One region of the Bacillus sp. PK6-013 genome, then DNA from elsewhere that is predicted to be linked to it. Evidence: a T-box and tRNA genes for the amino acid it is inferred to sense, from the RefSeq annotation. Region 1 holds a T-box; the other holds one or more tRNA genes.
The links. The T-box of region 1 lies ahead of tyrS (tyrosine--tRNA ligase). A T-box ahead of a tRNA ligase gene usually reads a tRNA of that ligase, here a tRNA-Tyr.
Positions count from the first base shown of each region.

Region 2: it has a tRNA-Tyr gene. The T-box ahead of tyrS (tyrosine--tRNA ligase) is inferred to sense a tRNA for this amino acid. The anticodon was not compared.

Region 1 is NZ_CP096417.1:3,591,273-3,595,686, reverse strand. Features, by position in the region: gene pgmB (beta-phosphoglucomutase) at 1-498, shown strand, start outside; gene tyrS (tyrosine--tRNA ligase) at 714-1,967, opposite strand; T-box leader at 2,010-2,227, opposite strand; gene M1E03_RS18145 (MarR family transcriptional regulator) at 2,222-2,668, opposite strand; gene M1E03_RS18140 (hypothetical protein) at 2,866-3,432, opposite strand; gene M1E03_RS18135 (hypothetical protein) at 3,429-3,830, opposite strand; gene M1E03_RS18130 (RlpA-like double-psi beta-barrel domain-containing protein) at 4,023-4,403, shown strand.
Region 2 is NZ_CP096417.1:4,101,505-4,105,918, reverse strand. Features, by position in the region: gene M1E03_RS20595 (MurR/RpiR family transcriptional regulator) at 1-269, opposite strand, end outside; gene murQ (N-acetylmuramic acid 6-phosphate etherase) at 288-1,205, opposite strand; gene M1E03_RS20585 (2-thiouracil desulfurase family protein) at 1,380-1,832, opposite strand; tRNA gene M1E03_RS20580 (tRNA-Glu) at 2,017-2,091, shown strand; tRNA gene M1E03_RS20575 (tRNA-Val) at 2,255-2,330, shown strand; tRNA gene M1E03_RS20570 (tRNA-Thr) at 2,390-2,462, shown strand; tRNA gene M1E03_RS20565 (tRNA-Tyr) at 2,471-2,555, shown strand; tRNA gene M1E03_RS20560 (tRNA-Gln) at 2,560-2,631, shown strand; gene rocF (arginase) at 2,757-3,671, shown strand; gene sigW (RNA polymerase sigma factor SigW) at 3,895-4,414, shown strand, end outside.

The sequences.
Region 1 (4,414 bases):
GGAACGTATCGGGAGGCGGAGAAACAAGAGATCATGCGCCGGAAAAATCAATACTACCAACAGCTGATCCAAAACTTGACACCGCATGACCTGTTGCCGGGAATCGCCGGGCTATTTGCCGAATTGAAAAGGGAAAATGTAAGCATCGCGTTAGCTTCGTCAAGCCGAAACGCGCCCGCTATTTTGCAACGGCTCGGGCTCATGGACGAATTTCATGCTGTCGTTGACCCGGCTGCGCTTGCTCGCGGAAAGCCGGACCCCGAAATTTTTTTGACGGCCGCAGCGCTGCTCGGTGTGCCTCCGTCTCAGTGTGCAGCAATCGAAGACGCTGAAGCCGGGATCGCCGCGATCAAATCCGCAGGGATGTTTGCGGTGGGAGTCGGTGATGAGACATCGCTGAGCGGGGCTGATTTGATCGTGCCCGACACAAACGAGCTGACATTTGAGCTGCTGAAGGAAGGATGGCAGCGCTGTTGCTGCATAAGAGAAGACAAATGAATCGTAAAATGGCAGGCCGCCGCTGGCGGCCTTATTTGCAATCAGAGAGGTGAAGGCAAAATTAAGATCAAGGTGTTCGGGAGGCCGTTCGGATATGCTTTTCGAATCGAAACCATCAGGCGATTGAATACCGACCTGTTGCAAATTCTAACGCCTGCGCTTTTCATGAAAAACAGCCTAATCGATCCTTTTAAAAGGATGATTAGGCTGAATGTTTATTGAGACATTTGCAATTTGACAAACTTCCGTTTGCCGACTTGGATAATCATACCGTGTTCGACCGCCACATCCGCATGAATCGATTCTGCTTTGATGCCGTTGATTTTAACGCCACCGTTTTGGATCATTCGGCGGGCTTCGCTTTTGGAAGGGAGGAGTCCGAGCGTCACCAATAAATCGGTGACAGGCACCGTTCCGTCACCTTGCCAGTGTACAGACGTTATATTGTCCGGCGCGCTGTTTTGCTGAAAAACCTTTTTAAACTGCTGTTCGGCCGCTTCGGCCGCCTCGCTTCCATGATACATGTTGACGATGATTTTCCCGAGAAGCATTTTCGCATCTCGCGGATGAACGGCCCCCGTTTCCAAATCTTTGACAAGTCGTTTTTTATCTTCCGCCTCCAGGTTGGTCGCAAGATGGATATATTTTTTCATCAAACTGTCCGGAAGCGACATCGTTTTTCCGAACATTTCATGAGGGTCTTCATCAATGCCGATGTAATTGTTCTTTGATTTCGACATTTTTTCAACCCCGTCAAGTCCTTCGAGCAGCGGCATGAGAATGACGACCTGTTTTTCTTTTCCATACTTTTCCTGAAAGTGTCTGCCCATGAGCACGTTAAAATGCTGATCCGTTCCGCCCAGTTCGATATCGCTGTCGAGAACGACCGAATCATATCCCTGCATCAACGGGTAAAAGAATTCATGAAGCGAAATCGGCTTTTGCATGGCAATTCTTTCTTCAAAATCATCGCGTTCCATTAGACGGGCGACGGTAATTTTGCCCGCGAGCGTAATGACGTCTTCCAAGGTTAATCGTTTCAGCCATTTTGAGTTGTAGTGAAGCTCGACTTTGTTCTGATCAAGCACTTTTCCAAACTGTTGAAAGTATGTTTCGGCATTGCGGCGGACTTCTTCGTCCGTCAGCTGTTTCCTTGCGGCGGATTTTCCTGTCGGATCGCCGATTTTTCCTGTGAAATCGCCGATCAGGAGCTGGACGATATGCCCATTTTCCTGAAATTGGCGCAGCTTATTCAAGACGACAGTGTGGCCTAAATGAACGTCAGGCGCCGACGGATCGAGACCAAGTTTAATTTTCAGCGGTTCGCCGGTCAAAATCGATTTGGCCAGCTTTGCCCGCAGTTCTTCCGGGGGAATGACCTCCTCCGCTCCGTTCATATATAAGTGAAGCTGCCTTTCGACTTCCCGCTTCTCGGCAGTTGTCAGTTGATCAAATTGTTGTTGCTGCATGATAACTCCTCCTTTTTTGTATAAAAAAAGAGCCTCATCCCGATAAGGGACGTGGCTCAAATGCACGCGGTACCACCCTGGTTGAAGACCTCCGTCTTCCGCTCTATTTCAGATAACGGTTTCCCGTTCTTTGCTACTTGAAGGTTCACAAAGAAAGCTCGGGGAGGTAATTCGCGTCTGCCTTTGTACCGGCTCGCACCAGCCGCCGGCTCTCTGGAACAGGGAGACAGCCCGCTACTTGTTCCCGTCGTTGCTTATGGTTTATGAAGATTGTCGTTCACTTTTCGAAGGAGCTCGATCAATGTATTCTGCTCCTCTTTTGTCATGCCTTTGATCAGCATTGTTTCCCCTTTGTGGAACGCCGGATAGAGCTCTTCAATAGCGGCTTTTCCTTCAGGGGTGATCTCGGCGTATACGTGTCTGCGGTCTCGCGGATCCGTGCTTTTTCCGCAAAAGTTCTTTTTTTCAAGCGTTTTAATGACATTGCTCGCAGTGGCTGTTGAAATGCCTGACAGTTCAGCGAGTTTTCTCGTTTCAAGTCTGCCCCATACCCATAGATCGTAAAGAATCGAAAAAGCCGTCCATGACAATTGATATGAGGAAAGGATCTCGGTCTCCATTTTGACGCGGAGCTTTTGCGCTGACCGGTAAAGGTTGGTGGCAACCGAAATGGCTTCAAGATTCAAGGACTCGATCGGCATGCGTTTCAGCTTGATGAGTGTGTCGTGTTCTTCCTGTCGAAGATGGGGGGATCTATCCAAATCGTGACGCCTGCCTTTTTATTTTCAGAATCATTAGCTATGAAACGAATTTTAACAGATGGTTTTCATCCATGCAAGCCCTTTTTTGATATGACGAGAAAAGCCGGCATCATGATGATGACCGGCTCTTGTTTCAGCTATTTTTTGGTGATCTGTTTGCGGCGCACTTCAACCCGATCCCCTTTTTGAATGTTGTCATACTGTTTTTTCGAGACGAGGACGGCATGTTCTTTTCCGTTTTGATCTTCAATCAACAGCCAATATCTTTTTTCTTTTCGTTCAGAGAGCGCTTTTTCTTTGATTCCGGCGGTGCGGAGCATGCTTTTTTGTTCTGCTGTATATCCGCCCGCGTGGAAGATCATCCAGTATGGAAAGTAGTAATTCAAAAAGGCTGATCCAGCAGGATTTTGATTGAGTGTCCGCTTGATGCTCCCTTTGTACAGGGCATTGGACGGCAGTGTCCGCTGGATGGCGTTGAACTGACTGCTCTTGTTTAAATATTGTCGGCTCGCAGACTGATTCATATAACTGCGCATTCTCTGGTTGACTGAACCCGGACGTGTTTTTAAAGAGCTGTTATTAGCCGAGGAACTCGAAGCCTTGGTTCCGGATGTTCCATTGCTGCCTGTTGCCTCTGCTTGAGCAAAAGGCAGCAAGAGAGACAGCGCCATGATCAAAATAAGAGGAGCGCTTTTTTTCTTCATTGTTCATCACTGCTTTTTTGTTCCACTTTATCTTTGACGACGCCCTCAAGCGGCTCCTGGTCATATTTGATGTATGGGGGACGGTAGATGAAGGCTTCATGATCGCGGATTTTAATATAAGGCTGTTCGACATTTTCCACATTTTCTACATATTTTTTGAAAGTCTCCGTCTTTTCTTTCCCATTTTTCACGTATGATGCTTTCAGTAAAGGTGCTTTGTCGGATTCGCTGTCATTCACGTAATCAAACCATACGAGATCGTATTTTTGAATGGAATGGTCTTCTGAGACCTCCTGTGAACGGTCTGAAGCGGATGATGAACATCCAGATAGGGGAACGGCGAAAAGCATCGCAGCCGCGGATAACGAGATCAGTTTCGATTTTTTCACTGTGATCATCCTATTCATTTTGGTTTCTCTTTTATATACGAACGATCCCGGCAAAGGTGTCATCTGTTCTTGATAGTCTGGTAGAAAACTGGGCGTAATAATTGCATTTTAAACGTAAACAAACTGTAAAATACCATTTCTATGAAAAAAGGTATAATTTGAATGTCAGAAAAAAATCCCATTCACGGAGGATATTTTTATATGAAGAAGATACTTTTTTCTGTTTTTGTTTTGGCAGGCAGCTTGCTATTGGCATTCAATTTTGCCGGTGAGGCGAGTGCTAAAACGAAAAAAGTCAGCGGCTACATCACTTGGTACAACGGCGTGGGCAAAGTCGGCGCTGACGGCAAAAGGCTCGGCCATTGGGACTGCGCCACAAAGATGGGCTTCGATGTTCCGAGAAAAGGCACAAAAATAAGAGCCTATTCTAAAGCAAAACCAAAGAAAGTCATTACAGTCTATAAATATGATGTCGGCAGAATGCCGGGCGCTGTGTTGGATGTAAGCCCGAAAGCTTTTAGAGCTTTGGGATTTCCGACAAGCAAAGGAAAGGTAGCCGGACATTATACATATAAAAAATAGGAGAAAAGAAG
Region 2 (4,414 bases), 510 kb from region 1:
TGCGGTTCGATATCCCGGTATCCCTGATCAGACGGTTTCATTAAATCGCCGGCGACCCTCATTTTTAAATCTTGAAAGCCTTTCAGCCCCAGAGATTTGCAGAGCCGTATTGCCGCCGCCCCGCTTGTCTTAGCCGAAGAGCTCACCTCTTGAATGGTGCCGTTTACGACCTCGTGTGGGTTTTTCAAAATGTATTCGGCAAGCTTTCGTTCAGATTGCGGCAATCTGTGAAGCATATTCTGAATGATTTCCAATCCTCCTGCAGCCATTGTTTCTTCCTTTCTTCTTTAAACTTGGTCTTCATAAATGGATAGAGCTTTTTCGATATCGCCTTCTGATTTCTCAAGCAGGTTTTCGGAAGCGGCCGCATCTTCGTTTGTTTTCAGCATGATGATGGCGGTTTTGACCTGGTTATGGGATTTTTCTAACGCTAGTGCCGCCGCTTCTTTTGGAACACCTGTGACCGTTTGGATGATGCGAATCGCCCGCTCCTTTAATTTGTCATTGCTTACTTTTACGTCTACCATGAGGTTTTCATAGACTTTTCCCATTTTGATCATGGCCGCCGTTGAAATCATGTTTAAAATCATTTTATGAGCGGTTGCTGCTTTCATTCTCGTCGATCCGGCAATAACTTCAGGGCCGACGACCACTTCTATGCTGTGATCTGACACCTGGCTGATCGCCGAGTTTTTGTTGCATGTCAGTGAGACGGTCTTGGCGCCACTTTCCCTGGCATACTTCAAAGCGCCGAGAACGTATGGAGTCCGACCACTGGCGGCGATTCCGATTACGGTATCATTGTTTGAGAGGTTAACGGCTGATAAATCCCGTCTGCCGAATGCCTCGTGATCTTCAGCGCCTTCGACGGCTTTGTACAGAGCTTTTTCTCCTCCTGCAATGATGCCAATGACCGACTCGGGAGATATGCTGAACGTCGGCGGGCATTCAGCTGCATCGAGTACGCCGAGTCTCCCGCTTGTACCGGCACCGATGTAGATGATCCGTCCCCCTTTCTTTAACGACCCGACGGCGAAGTCAACGGCGGTCTTAACTTCTGGTAAGACTTCTTGTACAGCTTCGGCCACAGTTTTGTCTTCATCATTGATGATTTTCAAAATATCAATCGTCTTTGACTGGTGAATGCGCCTGGATCTTTCATTCCGGCGTTCGGTCGTTAATGAACCTAAATGGCTGTTTTCCATCGACAACTCCTCCTGATGATGAAGTGCATATATTTCTTAATTTTCAGTATATTAAGGGTGGAATATTATTTCAATAAAAAAAGGTAAATATTAAAATTTTATTTCAATGAAGTTCTAAACAACGGATTGCCGACATAAAATAAAGCGCAGATGAACTGCGCTTATGTTCAGGTATTACAGCTCGTCTATTTGGTGTTCGGAAATCACACGGAAGCCTTCTTTTTTCAGAAGCGCTGCTGTAACACCGTTGCCGGCTATTTTTTGGCTTGAGAAACTTCCATCGTATATATGGCCGCTGCCGCAAGACGGGCTGTTTTCCTTCAACACGATCGTATCAGCCTTGATTTGCCTTGCCATCTCCAATGTTAGATAAGCTCCTTTTATATACAGGTCTGTTACGTCTTTTCCCGATTGTGTGTTGATCACCGCCCTGCCGTCTAAAACGTCTTCTCCCGACCCGCCTATAATTTCGGCCGGTTCCCTTGGCGTTTGAAATCCGCCGAGCAGCTCGGGACAAGCAATCACCGCTTTTTTTTCTTCAACAAGCTTATTGATTTTCCCCACATAGCTGTGCGATCCGTTATAGCGGCATTCCACCCCGGCCAGACATGAACTTACCAGTATCATTTTTCGCGTCCCCTCTCTTGCACATCAGATAGCCCTATTTTAAACAAAATTTCTGCGTTTTTCTCAATGTTTATGAATAAAAAATTTGAAAATAAAAATTTTAATTTACCCCTTTACAAATGGGGAGGAACCTGTATATAATAACTTTTGTCAGCTTTACGAGAGCTGCTTGAAACACGATGATGGCCCGTTGGTCAAGTGGTTAAGACACCGCCCTTTCACGGCGGTAACACGGGTTCGAATCCCGTACGGGTCACCATTTTTTTTGGACAGCACGCTGCGAATACCGGAATTTTTAAAAGGAAGGCATGCTAAGGTCGCAACGTCCTGTTGCAACGCGCACTTGTACTTTAAAGGCAAGGAAGGCATGCTAAGATCGCAACGTCCTGTTGCAACGCATGCACTTGTACGTCCTGTACTGCGGAGGATTAGCTCAGCTGGGAGAGCATCTGCCTTACAAGCAGAGGGTCGGCGGTTCGATCCCGTCATCCTCCACCATTTTTCTGGATCGGTTTTTGTCACAACCGCGCCGGTAACTGCATAAGATACCGTATCATGCCGGTCTAGCTCAATTGGTAGAGCAACTGACTTGTAATCAGTAGGTTGGGGGTTCAAGTCCTCTGGCCGGCACTGTTTTTGGAGGGGTAGCGAAGTGGCTAAACGCGGCGGACTGTAAATCCGCTCCCTCAGGGTTCGGCGGTTCGAATCCGTCCCCCTCCACCATTATTGGGCTATAGCCAAGCGGTAAGGCAACGGACTTTGACTCCGTCATGCGCTGGTTCGAATCCAGCTAGCCCAGTTTTTGGACATCCTGTTAGGATGTCCTTTTTATTTTGTCTTTTTTGTATAACTATTCAAAAAAATGTCTTGTTGAGTCAATTCCGAATTGGAAGGTACAATGAAGGTCTGAAAGGGGGATATCATATGTTAAAACAGCAGATTTCAATGATCGGCGTACCGATGGATCTCGGTCAGCTGAGGCGGGGAGTCGATATGGGACCGAGCGCGATTCGCTGTGCCGGTGTTAATGAACGGTTGGAAAGCCTTTGTCAGGATATTGAAGACCTCGGCGATATGACGATCGGGCAAAGAGAGGATGAGAAAGAAGGCGGGGAGCCGGCATCTGAAGAGCTGAGAAATTTGAAAGCGATTACAAAAGCGAGTGCAAAACTTGCTGAGACCGTTGATAAGATCGTGGCTTCAGGTGCTTTTCCGCTCGTGCTGGGCGGTGACCACAGCATAGCGATCGGAACGCTGGCCGGCCTTGTGAAGCATTATCAAAACCTGGGTGTGATCTGGTATGATGCCCATGCTGATTTAAATACGAAAGAAACGTCTCCTTCAGGCAATATTCACGGCATGCCGCTCGCCATCAGCCTGGGGATCGGCCATGAAGGGCTGACAGGCATCTATGGAAAAGAAACGAAAATTAAAGCGGAGAACATCGTCATCATCGGTGCGAGGTCACTTGATGACGGGGAAAAAGAATTGATTCGCGACAAAGGGATCAAAGTGTATACAATGCATGAAATCGACCGCCTCGGTATGACGAGGGTGATGGAAGAAACGATAGACTATTTGCGCGGCAGAACGGACGGTGTCCATCTGTCACTCGATTTAGACGCGCTTGATCCGAACGATGCCCCGGGTGTCGGAACCCCGGTAGCGGGAGGCATCAGCTACAGGGAAAGCCACCTGGCGATGGAAATGCTGGAAGAATCGAAGCTGATTACGTCCGCTGAGTTTGTCGAAGTCAACCCGATATTGGATGAGAAAAACAGGACGGCTGAAGCGGCAGTCGCCTTAATGGGGTCGCTGTTTGGCGAAAAGCTGCTTTAGGTGCGGTTGAAGAGCGGCCTTAGGCTGCTTTTTTTATAAAAAAGTCTCAGTTTCATAATATTTAGATTGTATAATAATTTTAAGCTAATATTAAGCGCATGATCCCTGTCAAAGCATCTACACCCTGCCAAAAATTTGATAAACTATTTTTATGAATTTAATGAAACCTTATAAAAATCAATTCGTATACATAAAGACCGGTGAAGGCAGAGGTTAGATAAATATGGAAACAATGATTAAAAAAAGAATCAAACAGGTGAAAAAAGGCGATCGTAATGCATTTGCAGACATCGTGGATATTTACAAAGACAAAATTTATCAGCTTTGCTACCGTATGCTCGGCAATGCGCATGAGGCGGAAGATATTGCGCAGGAAGCGTTTATCAGAGCATACGTGAATATCGACAGTTTTGATATCAACCGGAAATTTTCCACATGGCTTTATCGAATCGCAACCAATTTGACCATCGATCGTATCCGTAAAAAAAAGCCGGACTATTACTTGGATGCAGAGGTGGCGGGGACTGAAGGACTGACGATGTATTCCCAGGTTGCGGCGGATGTTGCGCTTCCAGAGGATGAAGTGGTTTCTTTGGAGCTGCACAGCACCATCCAGGAAAAAATCTTAAGGCTTCCCGATAAATACAGGACGGTCATCGTATTAAAGTACATTGATGAGCTCTCACTCATTGAGATCAGTGAAATCCTTAATATTCCCGTAGGTACGGTGAAAACGAGGATAC